DNA from 3 places in the Bacillus sp. 11B20 genome. Region 2 is predicted to be linked to each of the others. Evidence: riboswitches for the same ligand, from Rfam matches in the RefSeq annotation. Region 2 holds a riboswitch; each other region holds the start of a gene.

Region 1 (5,604 bases), on a different contig from region 2:
GCGTGAAGCCATTCCTCTTTGACCGGTTTGTCTAATATGAGGTCACGAATGATTTCTCCAGTAATCGGCGCAAGTAAAATGCCATTCCTGTAATGCCCTGCAGCAAAAAGAATACGCTTGTCTTCTGGATGTCTTCCGATATAGGGATGCCGGTCGTTTGTCGCCGGACGAAGGCCTGCCCAGCACTCTTCAATCGGCATCTCTTTAATAGAAGGCATCAGCTGAGACGCCTTTTGAATCACAGCTTCCACTCCGCCAAGCGTTGGAACAGCCTGCCACTCGTTTGGCTTCATCGTTGCACCGATAACAAGCTTTCCGCTATCTCGCTGAACGATATAACAATGATCATGATAAATGGTGTGTGCGAGCGCTGGACCGTTATTCCATACAGACACACATTCTCCTTTTACTGGATAAAGAGAATGCGATAATCCGAGCTCTTCAAAAAAACGGCCAGACCATACACCACTTGCAACTGTCAGGTCATCACATGTGAATGTGCCCTTCGTTGTTCTGACAGTTAACACTTCTTTGTCCCGCTTCACTTCGATCACAGGTGTACACTCTTTCACATCTGCTCCGTACCGGACCGCCGCCTGCCACAAAGCCCTGCATACAGCATAAGGCTCAACATGCACATCCTCTTCAATCAAACCTGCTCCCAGCATGTGATCTGTTACTTGAGGCATGCATTTTTTTACGCTGCTTGCGTCAAGCCACTTAAATGTAGACAAATGCTGCATCCGGCAAAGGGCCTGCTTCTCTTCTTCAGTAAAGGCGACCTTCATGATGCCGCCTGCTGAAGTCCGAATATCAATGCCTGATTCATGCAAAAGATCGACCTTTAATTTTTCGTATAATGCCTGGCTTGCTCTGCCTGCCTGAAAGAAAATATCCTCATGCCCCTCTCCTTCAGCATGTGCACCGAGCATCCCGGCAGCCGCACTTGTCGTTTGCTTCCCTATCTCATTCGCTTCAAATAAGACCACCTGTTTTCCTGCTTTTGCAAGGTGATAGGCGATTGACATCCCTATGATTCCACCACCAATGATTGCAACGTCATAATGCTTTTTCATAAGGATTCTCCTTTACCTTTTCAGAAAATGCTTGTGCCATCATACGCGGCTGATGATGAGTAAATATCCCAGACATGACAGCGATTCCTTTCACATGAGCATGTTTCAATTCTGGAACTCGTTCTGGGGTCATCCCGCCGATGGCCACCACTGGAATTGTTAGTGCAGAAGTCAGTTCTTTCACAAGCTGTACACCTCTTGCCTGGAGTCCTGGTTTACAAGAGGTGTCATATACGTGCCCAAACATGACATACTCTGCTCCATTTTTCTCTGCTGCTTTCGCTTCTTCTATCGAATGGACGGACACCCCTGCATGAAGGTGAGGGAATTTTCTTCGCAGCTCTTTCGGCGAAAAGCTATGGCCCGGAAGATGCACCCTGTGAATATTGGTTAGCAGCGCCACGTCTACTCGGTCATTGATCACGAGCTTTTCTTTCGGCACACCTTCTAAAAGGAGATTCTTCACGAGATCAACAAGCTCACCTGCTGTTTTAGAACGTTCCCGAATATGAATAAAATCCACTTCAGACGCAATGGCTTTTATTTGTTTGATCAGTTCACCCGCAGGAAGCGAATCATTTGTCACTGCGTGGAGTTCCATTTGCACCAACCCCATCTAAGCATGCTGTTTGCCACAATTCTTTTTGATACGCCATCTCCCAAAAATGATATTCGTAATAGCTTGAAATCACAAAATTTTCTTTCATATTGGCGCGTACATGTTCTGGTGCTTTTTCTGCTAGTTCATCAAAGCGGTTCACCTGTTCGAAAACGAGTTCCTTAAACCAATCGCCTCCATATGTCAAAATCCATTCTTGGTAAATTGGATGGTCAGGTGTTGTTTGTTTTAGCTTTTCACCTACCTCATAATAGAGCCAGTAACACGGTAATAACGCGGCTAAAATCTCTTCAAACCGTCCGCTTTTTACAGATCGATACATATGAGAGGTATACGCATAAGCAGTCGGGGAAGGCTTAAAGTTCTCAATGGCTTCATCAGAAATTTGCAGAAGCTCTGTAAATTTCCTATGCAGCGACAGCTCTGCTTCATACGTGCCCTGGGCATGATACGCCATTCTGCCCGTCGTATGTAAGTCCTCACTAATCGCCGCTCCATATGCCTGCACCTTTGCAAAATGAGTTAAATAATACGAATCCTGCATCACGTAATAGGTGAAACGATCGAGTGAAAGTGTGCCATCCCCAATCCCTTTGACAAAAGGATGCGTAAAGCTTCCATTCCACCATGTTGCTGCAGCCTCTTTACATTCTGTTGAAAACGTCATGTTCCTCTCCTCCTGTTTTTCCATATAAAAAAGCCACTTTCCGCGTGGAAAGTGGCTTGGAATTTGTAAAAAGCATAGTCAAAAACCGCACCACTTCCCTACGCAGGTATGAACCTGTTCAGGTAATGAGGGTCTAAAAGTCGACACTTTTATCTCAGCCCTTTTAAAGGACTCCCCTAGTGGATCAAATATATGATGTTGTACCTCTATCTTAATCAGGAATTGTTCATTGGTCAAGCGTTCATTGTCATTCTAATTGGGCTCTTAGTCCTGCCACATACTCCCGGGAGCCCGATACAAGCACACGATCGCCGCTTCTAAGTGTCGTATCTCCATGCGGTACTAAGCTGTCTACCCCTCTGAAAATGCGGACAAATACCAAATCACCGGTGAAAGGAAATTCTCTCAGCATGACATTATGATAACGATGATTGTTCATTTGAATTTGATACAAAGAAGAATCCTCATTTGTTAGCAATCGAATCGCATCAGGTGCTTCAATCAAAGCTCTTAGCACCGTTTTAGATGAAAGGAAAGTAGAAAACGTATCAATGCCTGCTTCTTTCAATGTCAGCTCTGCCTCAGCTTTGTTGACACTTGCAATGACTTGTTTTGCTCCTTCTTCTTTTGCAAATAAAGCAATTTCCTTATTTTTTGTCTCACTGCCTGTTGCGACGACAAGGACATCCTCTTGGCCGACGCCTGCCTTTCTCAGCGTCTCATCGTCGTATTGTTCAATTGATTCGACTTCAAAGATAGAGTCTGCCAGCAGTGCTTCCTTATTTTCTTGAAACACATGCAAAATCCGAATGTCATATTCATCCTGATGCAAATCAAGTGTGACAGGTAAGGTCAGCTGATTTGCACCAATAAAGGTCACACGCTTCTTATGGCTCGCCGCTTGTTCTTTTTTAAAGAGCGCTTTAAACCAAACAGGTGTTAAAATACTCGTTAGCACAGCAACTAAAATCAGCGCTCCAGACATTTTATGATCAATGACACCGAGCCGCTCACCAATCGTCGCAGCTGCAATGACGAGAGATAATGTTGAAGTTAATAAAAAGCCTGAGCCGATGACCTTATTCATGTCATACCATTTTTTCAAATAAAGAATTGGGATGAGCTTACTTATAAGCAACGCAATAAACAGCAGCGGAATCATGATCATGATGGTTGGATCCTTAAACAGTGCCCATATATTCAGATCCACTCCGACCATCACAAAAAAGATCGGGATTAAAAATCCGTAGCCAAATGAGTCCAGCTGCTGAACGAGCTCTTTATTTGGTGAAAGAAGGGACACAAGCACGCCAGCTAAAAACGCCCCTAGAATATTTTCAGCCCCGAGTGATTCAGATAAGGCAACTAAGACTATAATGAGAGTAAAGATTGCCCTTGTCCCAATTTGCACGGTTCCTTTTGACATCGACTGAAAAATTGACTTTGTCTTAAATACGCGGCCAAATAAATAAAGAAGAATGCCTGCAGCAAATAATAAGAGCAGAAGCCACATGTTCCCTGTTCCATCTCCATAAATGGAGGAAAACACAGCAAGTAAAATCATCGTGACCAAATCAGCAATGACAGCTACAAGCAGAATGATTTGACCGATATTCGTCTGCATCAACTTTTCCTCTTTTAAGGTTGGCACCACTACGCCTAATGAGATGGTAGAGATAATGAGCGTCATTAAAAAGGCATTTTGGATAAACCCTGCGAGTACAAACGCATAGGACAGGATAAAAGAAATACAAAATACCCCAAGAAAAATAATGGTGGCTGCTTTAAATGTATTTGGTTCTTTTAAACCATTTGGAAGTTCTCGTGCTTTCTTCTTTGACTCAAAAGAAGAAAAATCTATTTCAAGTCCACTTAAAAACATCAGAAAAATAAAACCGAGCATGGATAATGTATCTAACCACGCATCATGTTCGACAACCAGTTGAAGACCGCTTTTCCCAATGATGAGCCCCATAATGATTTCAGCTACAACGACCGGAATGGTCAGCTTAAATCGGTGCAATAAAATAGGGGTGAAAAAGGCGACAATAATAACGACAACGAGTGATGAAACAGATGTATGCTCCATTGGCTAAAGCCTCCTAACATTCATGTTTAATTTTATAAGTCTTACGTTAAAGGATTGATTCTAACAATTGCCTAAATGAAATGAAAGCCATTCGTTATATTTTCTAAAATTCAAACTTCTTTATATCCGACGAATGGATGAAAAAAATCAGGAGGAAACCTTATGAAATTCGATATCATTGGCGATATCCACGGCTGCTACGAAGAGCTGCTTACACTCATACACAAACTAGGATACGAACTCAAACATGGATTACCCGTCCATCCTGATAAGAGAACGCTGGCCCTTGTTGGTGATTTAACAGATCGAGGGCCTCAGTCAGTAGACGTCATGCGATTTGTCATTCATGCCTATTCACACGGCGCAATCCGCTATGTACCTGGCAACCATTGCTTTAAGCTTTATCGCTATTTAAAAGGAAATCCCGTCAAATTGCTTCATGGCATCGAAACGACAGTGAACGAAATAAAAAAATTGCCCATTCATGAACAAAACAAATTGTCACATGAATTTAAGCAGTTATTCGAGAAGGCTCCGCTTTATGATGTACTCATTCCTGATGAGCTGATCATTGCACACGCAGCGATGAAGGAAAAGGATATTGGAAAAAAGCCGAATAAACAGATGCGGTCCTATTTATTATTTGGTGCCGTCACAGGAGAAACATGGCCAGATGGACGGCCTGTTCGCAAGGACTGGGCAAAGGAATATCACGGAAAACCGTGGATTGTGTATGGCCATACACCTGTGAAAGAACCTCGATTCGTTGGCAGAACCGTCAATATTGATACAGGCTGTGTATTTGGCAACAAACTGTCTGCCCTCACATACCCTGAGCTTAAAACGGTCTCCGTTCCCTCATCTATGCCTTATGACGATTCAAGATTTCAGCATTTCACATTATAAAAAAACCCGGCCCTGCGATGCAGGTGACCGGGTTTCTCTAATTAAAAAGCAAGGATTTCATATCATCAGGAAGCGGAGCTGAAAATGTCATTTGCTCACCTGTCATCGGATGAGGAAACACAAGGGTTTCACTATGCAGTGCCTGCCTGTCTATCCGCTCGGCCCTTCCGCCATACAGCGTATCTCCGATGAGCGGATGCCCAAGAAATTGCATATGCACACGAATTTGATGTGTTCTCCCGGTTTC
Region 2 (5,604 bases):
GGTAAGCTTCATATCAATACCATCATGGCTTTTATTAAAAAGGAATTCGGCGTGAGAAAAATGAAAGACATTCCACAAAGTCGCTTTACAGAAGCGCTAGAATTAATACAAGACTTCGATTTATACACGGACAAAATAGAGATTCGTGACCGTCTATCAGAAAGGAATTAACTAAATTGAATATTTTAGCAATGATTTTAGTAGGAATTGTCGCATTAGAACACATTGTCATCATGTTATTAGAAATGTTTTTTATGGAATCAAAGATGGCGAAGAGATCTTTTAAGCTGCCAGAACACTTGCAAAAAGATCCAAATGTCAAAGTGATGTTTGCTAATCAGGGGCTTTATAACGGGTTTTTAGCAGCAGGACTCATTTGGGGACTCATTCTTGGATCGAATACCGTTGGATATATGATTCAGCTATTTTTCATTCTTTGTGTCATCATCGCAGCAGTATTTGGCGGTGTAACATCCAATAAATCAATTATCATCAAACAAGGAGTACCAGCGCTTCTTGCATTAATTGCACTGATGCTGGCGATCTAATCTTAAAATAAAGCCGCCCCTAGAAAGGGCGGCTTTTATCTTTTTCGAAGTCCCATCAAACGAATAATGGATGTCAGACAAAGGGCAACAGCAACGGCCAAAATGATTTTTCCGTACATGACCCCTGTTAGGTTCATTAAAAAGACGGCCAATATAATACAGAGCGTGATGATGATCATCACAATCGAATAGGTTTTCATCTCTTTTTCCACTCCTTTAAAAATCCCCTCATGTGACACGAGAGATCTGTCAATCTTTCCTCATATTATATCACTCAATGACAATTTTACATGAAATTCCCTACCAATAGAATGTGACATATTGATTAGATTTTGAGTCATACCATATTTTTTAGAAAATCGGGTATAACATAAAGAACTGAACCGAAGTCATATTGCTTGATATTTAATTGTGCAAAATATAAAATAACCACAGGATAAATCGAAAGGATGATCAAGATGAGTAAGAAAGTGTTATTAGTATCGACAAGCAGCCCAGAAATGAATGGACATCCAACAGGCTTATGGCTAGAAGAGTTAGCAGAGCCATTTCATATTTTTAAAGAAAATGAACTAGAAGTACAAATTGTCTCTATTCAAGGTGGCACTGTACCAATTGACAAAAATTCAATTCCTGAAGGTGTCCCAGCGCAATATCAAGATGTGTATGAACGACTTCAAGACACAAAGGCGCTTACAGATGTGAATCCAGCTGATTATGACGGTATTTTCTTTGCTGGGGGACACGGCCCTATGATCGACTTTGCGTCTAATCAATTGGTGGCGGATGCGATCTTAGCGGTTTCAGATAAAAATGGTGCGATCGGAGCCGTTTGTCATGGTGTTTCAGCATTCGTTGATGTGAAGGACGAAAATGGCAAATCATTTATCGAAGGCAAAAAAATCACAGGCTTCACCAACGAAGAAGAGGAAGCCGTGCAGCTGACATCAAAGGTTCCATTTTTATTGGAAACAAAACTTCGTGAGCAGGGGGCAGCGTTTGAAAAAGGAGATACCTTTGCGCCATTTGCTGTCGTTGACGGACAAATCATTACTGGACAAAACCCAGGATCAAGTGCAGAAACAGCACGTTTGTTTGTCAAAACTATTGCATAAAACGTTCAAAAACCAGCCGTTACTCATGCGGCTGGTTTTTTTGTTATAAAAATGTCCCAAAAAAGACCAAAACAATGATTGGAATAATGGTAAAATTATCACAGGGTAAAAAACCCAAATGAGGAAAAGGGGATGTTCCTGTGAGAGCATTTTATGTCAAAATCACTGCAGCTTTACTGTCTGTTTTACTCGTCGCAACAGGTTTGTTTTCACCAGCATTAAAAGCAGAAGAAGCACCAAAATCAAGTGGGAAACGATCACCACTGACAGAAAAAGCGATTCAGCAAGTGCAAGAGTCGTTTTTAAAGCAGGATGAAGGAACCGCTATCCAACAGAAGCAAGTGAAAAAATCATTTAAAGTGATTAAGAAGAAAGGAATCAGTATCAAACGAAAAGCTGCTAAAGATGGCAAAATGCGCACGTCTGCCGTTCGCTCCATTGATGGACTAGCCATAAATCAATCGGCTGTCTTAACAGAGGACGACCCAGTTGATTTATGGTTTTTAAGCACATCTTCACCTCAGGCACTCATCAGCCGGATTACCTCTTCAAACCCTGATTATTTCGTTCAATTGTTTGTTGTTGATTATGAAACAGGACAAGCCTACCCAACGGATCTTATTCAACCGGCAGGCAGTCTGCTCGCGTTAAGCAATTTACCAGCGGGTGATTATGCGTTTGGTATTACCAGCGGTGGAGACTTTGGAGACTCATATACATTACAGGTGAATGCAAAAAACCCACCAAATTTCACAGGTGCTGAATCCCTGTCATCAACATTGCAATACTTTGTCGCTACGTATGCCAATGGGGATGTTTTCGCAAATGGTACAAAAGTATATAACAAACAATCTAAGACCGCCGATTATAAATGGGAGCGTGTATTTTACTTCTCATATGATGGAAAATATGAACAGAGAACTCATTCTGTTGACAGTGTGAAGGTGAAAAGTATTTCAGCACCAGTGTCGTACTCTGCTCCATACGCAAGTTCCTCAGAGGCCATTCTCGTCTACTTAGATGTGGAGACTTTATTTATGTATCATGAATCATCGTTTGCTAGCGGGCAGTACTACCATAGTAGCTTTGTTGATACACTTGGGAAGACGACACCAAGACGCTTAGATATTGATGATATGACAAATTACGGTGATCATATTTTAGCTGTAGATTTAAAAACAGGAAAGCCGATCGATTTCTTCAGTGTGTTGAATTTCTACTATGCTGCAGGGATCGAGAAACTGCCAACAATCAGAACGTTGAATTAAGAAAGGCGGTTGACATCAAATCGCCACATGTGTAGAGTAAAGATAATTAAATGACAAAAGTCCACTAGGGGAGTCATGTATGACTGAGACAAGAGAAAATCTTGGACCCTTTGAACCTGATCTAGTTCGTACTAGCGGAGGGAAGTGGAGCTGGACCTTGTCTTATTCATGATTGAATCGATAAGAAGGCCGCTCCATTTGGGGTGGCTTTTTCATTTATTCAACTGAAGAAGAGGAGGCTTTTTTTATGACATTTTCTACGCAATTAAGGAAAGAAGCAGAACCGTTATTTGAAGCCATTTATCAGCATCCGTTCGTTAGAGGCCTGGCAGCAGGAAAGCTGGAAAAGGAACAGATCATTCATTATGTCAAACAGGATGCAGAATACTTACAAGCATTCATTAAAATTTATGCAGCAGCGCTCAGCAGATGTACAGACAGAGAGGATATTGCGTTTTTTCATCAGCAGATTGCGTTTGTACTAGATAGTGAAACGCACCCTCATCAAAACCTTTGCCGAGTGGCAGGAGTAGCGTATGATGAGCTCCAAGGTGCTTCTTTGGCTCCGAGTGCTCATCACTATATTCATCACATGCTGCAAGTCGCACAGGAAGGTACGCTGGGTGAAATCATCGCTGTCCTGCTTCCATGTCCTTGGACATATTGGGAAATAGGGAAACGAATGCTCACAGATGTGCAGCCAGACCCGTCACATCCGTTTTATGAATGGATCACGTTTTATGGAGGATTAACCGATTCTGTCACTGGTGAACTTTGCAAGCGGCTCGACCAATTGGCGGAAGCAGCAAGTGAGAAGGAAAAGGAAAAAATGAAACAGCATTTTATCTTAAGCTGCCAGCTTGAGTACAAGTTTTGGGAAATGGCCTTCACTGTTGAAGAGTGGCCAGTTCAACTGGAGGTGCATACATCATGACATGGAAGATGAAAGAAGTCGTCCTTGCCGTGATTTTATCCGTTGCGTGCGGTGTGATCTATTTAGGGTGGTCCACACTTTACTTACCGATTACAGCACTTGTTGGCCCAGCAGGAGGCAATATCATGTTTGGAATATGGGTCATTGCCAGTCCAATCGTTGCGTATATCATTCAAAAGCCGGGGGCTGCCCTGATTGCGGAAACAGCTGCCGCGGCTGTGGAATTATTGACAGGCAGCCACTTCGGACTTTCAGCTCTGCTGATTGGTGTATGCCAAGGGCTTGGGGCAGAAATCGCCTTCGCTCTTTTTGGGTATAAACGATACCGCATGTGGACACTGATGCTGTCTGGTGCCTTTGCCGCTATCGGAGCGATGGCGTACAGTCTCGTGGCAAATGGCTTCGGATATTATACGCCTCAAGTTTTACTTATGACGCTTGTGACTCAAATCATTAGTGGAATGATACTTGGCGGATGCCTTGCGAAAGTGGTGGTGGACGCACTATCCAAAACTGGTGTACTCAATCAATATGCCATCATGAAAGAAAAACGAAATAAAGGTGAACAGCATGAATTCATTTCTCGCGTGCAATGATCTGACTGTCCGTTTTTATGAACAGCCTAAGCCTGTTTTAAATCAAATCTCCCTGACGATTCAAAAAGGGGAAAAGGTGCTTATTTTAGGACCGAGCGGAAGCGGGAAATCCACGCTCATTTCGGTTCTGGCTGGAATCATTCCAGAGCATGTGGAAGCAGACATGCAGGGCGAAGTGGTGTTACAAAGACATACAGGCGTCATGTTTCAAGATCCAGACTCTCAGTTTTGTATGCACCGCGTCAATGAAGAAATTGCCTTTAGCTTAGAGAATCGTTCCGTCCCACGTGAAGAGATGGATGACATCATTCAGCAGCTCATGCAAAAAGTCCAACTGGATGTCGATCCGCATACAGAGATTCACACTTTATCTGGCGGCATGAAGCAGCGATTGGCACTTGCTTGTTTACTAGCATTACAGCCGGATGTTCTATTCTTTGATGAACCAACCGCACAGCTTGACCCGGCAGGTAGAATGGACATATTTCAACTGCTGCAGCAGCTTGCAGCCGATCAGCAGCAAACCATGATTTTTGTAGAGCATGTGCTTGACGGAGTCATCGAATGGATGGATCGGGTAATTTTATTAGATGATCAAGGCAGCATTTTAGCAGATGGAGCTCCAAAAGATGTGCTCGTGACATATGAGGAAGAAATGAAAGAGGCAGGAATTTGGCGGCCAAAATTATTTCCCGAGAAATGGTCCACGATTATTCAAGATCCATTTCATCCACTGAGTCAAACCTTTATGCAAACCTACGAAGCAAGAAAAGCGCAGCATGAAAAAGTGCCGTCAATCGAACGAGAGACAATGATTCGTACAGAAAATCTTCAATTAAGCTACGGGAAAAAAAGGATTATGAGTAACCTTCAGCTTGATATCAAAGCAGGAGATTGGGTGGCGATTATTGGAGAAAATGGGAGCGGAAAAAGTACGTTTCTCAAACATTTGATCCGCTTAGAGCCAGCTAAAAAAGGTCATATTTTCTTAAAAGAAACAGACCTTAAAAAATGGTCTGACCGACTACTCTATGAAAAAGCAGGCTTTGTGTTTCAAAATCCGGAGCTTCAATTTATACAAGACACAGTATTCGATGAAATTGCTTTTGGCGGCAGACAGCGCAACTGGCCAGAATCAGTCGT
Region 3 (5,604 bases), on a different contig from region 2:
GGCATCGCCAATTTTACCGGGATCAGGACTATGTTATCCTATCCATCCATATTATCACCATCATATGATGCCATATCCATACCCGGCTCATCCATATTATCCTGCGTATCAAGCGCCTGCTTACTACGGGGAAAATCATGAGCACCATGCAAACGACGGACATCACTGGCATCACCATATGCATTCAAACGCCAATGCAAATGCCAACGTAAATCAAGGCTTTTATCCAAACGTCTCAAATGCAGCATACGACAAGGAAGACTGCGGATGTGATGATGGCATGAAGCATCATCAGCCTTGGCCAGGACATTATCCGAATCCTGTTCCTTATGGCCAAATGGGTGCTTATCCTGCTCAGCCTTATATGCAGCCATATCCAGGCCAATCCGTATTTGCAAGGCCGGAGGAGGAAGAAGAGGATTAATGACAGAAGGAACGATCTCAATCGTTCCTTTCAGCGTGTAGACAAACCCTCGCATTCGGTGTCAGGTCTGCGCTCCGGTGCTCACGAATGTCAAATTCGCTCCGCTCCTGTGCTCGTCCTTCCTAGAATGCAAAGGTTTTCTATTACGCTGAAAAGAAGACAAAAGGCTAAAATCAAGAACATTTTAGCCTTTTGTCACCATACAAGAAGGAACAATCTCAATCGTTCCTTTTTTTGTTTATAACTGACAGCTTGATTTTCTTCCTAACTGTACATGCTAAAACAGAGCCTGTTTCGCGCTCATGAGATTGAATTTGTACAGGGGGTTTTTCGTTTGAGACAAAAATGGCAAAAAACAATCGCATTAGTGCTTCTTCCTATTGGGTTAACAGCATGTGGTACAAATGACAATGCAGGTGTAGATACAAGGCATAATCAATCAGGTCAGCCGGTCGGATATCATTCGAATAACCGTGCAGATGACAATAACCAAGATCATCAAGGACCAGTTTCTGAACTCATGGAAGGGATGAACGGTGGGAATACAACGAATGTTGATTATCGCACCCGTCCTCAAGCCGATGATCGAATGCCTCTTGCAGGTGGAGATGGACGCTACAGTCATGGAGATATGAACTATCATAACCAAATGTCGTTCTCAGGCTACGATAAACAAGAGAACATCCAGCGTTCAAGAAAAATTGCCAACCGCGTCAATAAAATGAATCACGTGGCAGACTCTCAAGTCATGGTGACGGATGAGAATGTGTATATTGCCATTAAATCAGATGGCCGCCTGACGTCAGAAGGCGTATCACAAGTAGAAGAAGCAGCGACTCGTTATGCAGATGGAAGAGCAGTCCAAGTCATGAAAGATGAAGGTGCATTCACACGCTTTAGAGATATGAGAAGAACGCAATTTGAAACAGGACAAACAGGCATGACCCGATAGTTTGACACAAAAAGGCTAAAGTTCATCACGAACTTTAGCCTTTTCTTAAAAATAAACCTTGATGCCTATATAAAATTCGTAAAAGAAATAACAGCCAAACCCTAATAATAAAATACCAGCAATAATGGATGTCCACTTGATCATCGTCCGATTCATCACTTTTCTTGTTAAGGATACAAGGGTGAGTAGACCAATGTCATGAAGGAGAATCCCTGCCAAAATACCGCCGGCAGCCAGCATAAATTCAGATGAATCTGTTTTTGTATAAGCATCTGCAAGTACAGCACCAAAAACAGAAACCCAGAACACAAGATTTCCAGGAGATACCGCCACGAGCAAACCGTTTCGATATGTTTTCACGAATGATTTATTGACCTTTTCTCCTGCTAAATGAATATCTTGATCCGCATTTTTAATGGAATCGTATGCGAGAATCATTAAAAATACAGCTCCGATCAGCCAGAGCGGGATTTGAACAAACGGCAAAGATAAAAACTGAGCAAATCCAGCATATAAAGCCAAGATGAGTAATAAGTCTATGGTCATACCGCCTGCTCCGACAGTTAAACCATGAAAAAATCCGTTTTTCAGTCCCTGTTTTGTCATTTCAACCGTGATTGCTCCAACAGGCAGAGCAATTGAGAATCCTACGACGATAAATGTGAGAAATGTTTGCAATCGACTAGAACTTCCTTTAAATAAATTGTATAAAAATTCTCCGTTTAGATTAATTATACATAATAGGAGAAAAGGATCAATGATTATTTCAGATTTAATTGAAATGAGAGAGATAGATGATGTATAGAAGACTGTATATCAACATGATCCATAACGCTTGTAGGGGAAAGGAACTATTTTCCTGAATCTTCTTTTCTTCATGATGTCTCTATGCTAAACTGATGTGGAATTCAATAAAAGTGACTAGGGGTGCCCGTAAATGGGCTGAGAGAGAAGTATAAGCTTCTTAACCCTTTGGACCTGATCTGGCTCGTACCAGCGTGGGGAAGTTGAAGATGATGCATGTATCATATCAATGATATGCATGTTTATTTCTGACGACGAAACCAGGTTCTTTAAATAGAGCCTGGTTTTTTGCTGGTGCTGATTCCATCCTGTCCGGTGACAAGAAGAAAAGGAGAGAACAGCAAATGAAAGAAAAGAAAAGTGTCCCATCCAACCAATCATTGTTATCCAGCTTTGACGGCAGCCATAAGGTATATGAGAAAGGATCAAGACCCGATATCTTAGTGCCAAAAAGAGAGATCACGCTCTCACATACTGTGACAGAGGCGGGCGACATAAAAAATGAACCAGTCCGTGTATACGATACAAGTGGACCGTACACCGATGAGAACGTTCATATTGATGTCACAAAGGGGTTAAAGCGTCTTAGGGCAGCATGGATTGAAGAAAGAGGAGATACAGAAAGCTATGAAGGGCGTCATGTAAAACCGGAGGATAACGGATATCGTTCAAGGGAGAAGGAGTCCATCCATTCTGTCCAAACTGATTTTCATCATAAGCCGCTCCGCGCGAAACAAGGAGCGCGCGTGACGCAAATGCATTATGCCAAAAAAGGCATCATTACGCCTGAAATGGAGTTTATCGCAATTAGAGAAGAGCTAAGCCCTGAGTTCGTTAGAGAGGAAGTGGCGAGCGGAAGAGCCGTCATTCCTTCGAATATTAACCATCCAGAAAGTGAACCAATGATTATCGGAAGAAATTTTCATGTCAAAATCAATGCGAATATTGGCAATTCAGCTGTCACGTCATCCATTGATGAAGAGGTTGAAAAAATGACATGGGCGATCAGATGGGGGGCAGATACAATGATGGATCTGTCTACTGGAAAGGATATTCATACAACGAGAGAATGGATCATTCGGAATTGCCCAGTCCCAGTAGGAACCGTTCCCATCTATCAGGCCCTTGAAAAAGTGAATGGAGTCGCAGAAGATTTGACGTGGGATGTGTACAGGGACACATTAATTGAACAAGCGGAGCAAGGTGTAGACTATTTCACGATTCATGCTGGCGTGCTGTTAAGATATATTCCGCTCACTGTCGATCGGGTGACCGGAATTGTTTCAAGAGGCGGTGCAATTATGGCAAGATGGTGTCTTGCTCATCATCAAGAGAATTTCCTCTACACTCACTTCGAAGACATTTGTGAAATTATGAAAAAATATGATATCGCCTTTTCACTTGGAGATGGACTTAGACCAGGCTCGATTGCTGATGCCAATGATGAGGCGCAGTTTGCAGAGCTGGAAACGTTAGGTGAGTTAACAGAAATTGCTTGGAAACACGATGTGCAGGTAATGATTGAAGGGCCCGGACATGTCCCAATGGATAAAATCAAAGAGAATGTGGACAAGCAAATGGACATTTGCAAGGAAGCACCATTTTATACGTTAGGGCCTCTTACAACAGATATCGCGCCGGGGTATGATCACATTACATCCGCGATCGGTGCGGCCATGATCGGCTGGTACGGTACAGCAATGCTATGCTATGTAACGCCAAAAGAGCATTTAGGTCTGCCGAACAAAGAAGATGTGAGAGAAGGCGTGATCGCCTATAAAATTGCGGCACATGCCGCTGATCTAGCAAAAGGACATCCTGCGGCTCAAAAGCGCGATGATGCTTTATCGAAAGCGAGGTTTGAATTTAGGTGGCGGGACCAATTCAACCTGTCACTTGATCCAGAAAGAGCCTTGGCGTTCCATGATGAAACATTGCCTGCCGAAGGCGCTAAAACCGCTCACTTTTGCTCGATGTGCGGACCGAAGTTTTGCAGTATGAAAATTTCTCATGATATCCGCAATCAATCTGAAGAAGTAAAAAGAGAGATGGAAAAGAAGGCGAAGGAGTTTGTCAGTCAAGGAAGTCAAATTTATCAGCCATAAAAAAAGAACCTCGCACGATGCTGTGCGGGGTTTTATCAAACCGCTGAAAAGGCTTTTCTTAAAAGGTGAAAAAATGCCTTTGCTGCATATGCCATCATGTCCACACTTGGAATGAGAGCATCTGTTAAATGAAAAAAGACTGTTTTTCTTTCTGGAGATGTTCGTTTCTTTTTCTGCTTCATCAAGGGCAGCCTCCTTTTTCACTAATATACTTCTTTGCAGATATGAGAGATAGATATGTTGTGTGAATTTAAACAAAATTTAAACTTCTTGGGTTTGAATGGAAAGAAGGAGGGGAAACGAGTTGAATAGAGAATGAATGAAAAGAGCTGATCTATTTGACCAGCGAACAAGAAGAGTGGAAGGTGATCTTATGATGAAAGTATTTAAGGTAACATTTCATATGAACAATGGGGAAGTGCTTGATTTCGAGCTCAAACGTCCAGCTACCTATGATGTGTATAAAAAAATTGAAGAAGCCAATCATTGGTTTAAGCTGAATAATGAAATCATTAACCTATTAAACGTCAATAGTATCCATGTAGAAACAGAATAACAACAGAAAGCCGCTCAAATAGAGCGGCTTTCATTATGCAGAAAAATCATTCCGATTATTAAGCTGCCCGCGGGACAGCCAGTTCTTTTTATACAAATAAGCAATCACTTCTAGCCACAGACGCGGTGCTTTTTTAGGGAAAAAAGGTTTTTGGTAATAAGCATAAGCAGCTTTTAAATCATCCCATTGATGACATGCTTTCGTTTGCGTGAATCTGGCAACGTCAATGACTCTGATCCGTCCTTCTTTAGTTAAGATCAGATTGCGCAGATGGATATCAGAAGGATTCAATCCTTTCTCGCGCGCTTCCTCCAGCGCATCATCGACTTGATTGATCATTTGTTTTTTAATAGGAATTCCTTTTGTAAGGCATTCATAGAATGTGTAGCCTTTAATATATTCCATTAAAATATACTGATCCCCAGACTCATAAATCTCAGGGTAGTAAGACGAACCAGAAAGTTTTTCGTAAATGGCAGCCTCTTTGCGGGCAATATGCTGATAAGAAGGGAAAAAGACTTTTAGTGCCATTTTCTTGCCGTCTTTTTTGTATAAAAAGACATAGGCACTTCTTCCTTTGCCGCACAGTTCAAGCTCTACTGGTTTATAGGCAAGCTTATGAAAACGTTTCTCTTCATGATACTGAATCGATTCGGCTAATCTTTTGACATCTGACATTGACTTCACCTTCTTTGGTTTCAGTTTATGCGGCTGAAAAACGAATGATGAAAAAACGTGTCACTCGATAAAGCAATGGATTGTA

What was found. Region 2 has a riboswitch for thiamine pyrophosphate ahead of tenA (thiaminase II). Riboswitches for the same ligand answer to the same signal wherever they lie in the genome.
Region 1: linked by a shared signal. The riboswitch ahead of tenA (thiaminase II) and the one ahead of tenA (thiaminase II) in region 2 are both predicted to bind thiamine pyrophosphate.
Region 3: linked by a shared signal. The riboswitch ahead of thiC (phosphomethylpyrimidine synthase ThiC) and the one ahead of tenA (thiaminase II) in region 2 are both predicted to bind thiamine pyrophosphate.

What each region holds. Positions count from the first base shown of each region.
Region 1 is NZ_JBLZWZ010000007.1:267,335-272,938, reverse strand. Features, by position in the region: gene thiO (glycine oxidase ThiO) at 1-1,076, opposite strand, end outside; gene tenI (thiazole tautomerase TenI) at 1,060-1,677, opposite strand; gene tenA (thiaminase II) at 1,652-2,362, opposite strand; TPP riboswitch at 2,441-2,550, opposite strand; gene ACN6NB_RS05545 (monovalent cation:proton antiporter family protein) at 2,610-4,451, opposite strand; gene prpE (bis(5'-nucleosyl)-tetraphosphatase PrpE) at 4,614-5,357, shown strand; gene ACN6NB_RS05535 (RluA family pseudouridine synthase) at 5,395-5,604, opposite strand, start outside.
Region 2 is NZ_JBLZWZ010000009.1:843,041-848,644, reverse strand. Features, by position in the region: gene ACN6NB_RS18610 (ORF6C domain-containing protein) at 1-171, shown strand, start outside; gene ACN6NB_RS18605 (DUF1304 domain-containing protein) at 177-548, shown strand; gene ACN6NB_RS18600 (hypothetical protein) at 584-748, opposite strand; gene ACN6NB_RS18595 (type 1 glutamine amidotransferase domain-containing protein) at 1,007-1,663, shown strand; gene ACN6NB_RS18590 (hypothetical protein) at 1,804-2,931, shown strand; TPP riboswitch at 2,988-3,091, shown strand; gene tenA (thiaminase II) at 3,179-3,865, shown strand; gene ACN6NB_RS18580 (ECF transporter S component) at 3,862-4,461, shown strand; gene ACN6NB_RS18575 (ABC transporter ATP-binding protein) at 4,436-5,604, shown strand, end outside.
Region 3 is NZ_JBLZWZ010000008.1:584,696-590,299, reverse strand. Features, by position in the region: gene safA (SafA/ExsA family spore coat assembly protein) at 1-424, shown strand, start outside; gene ACN6NB_RS12420 (YhcN/YlaJ family sporulation lipoprotein) at 759-1,376, shown strand; gene ACN6NB_RS12415 (LysE family transporter) at 1,422-2,054, opposite strand; TPP riboswitch at 2,290-2,398, shown strand; gene thiC (phosphomethylpyrimidine synthase ThiC) at 2,525-4,285, shown strand; gene ACN6NB_RS12405 (hypothetical protein) at 4,321-4,467, opposite strand; gene ACN6NB_RS12400 (hypothetical protein) at 4,659-4,841, shown strand; gene ACN6NB_RS12395 (serine/threonine protein kinase) at 4,875-5,519, opposite strand.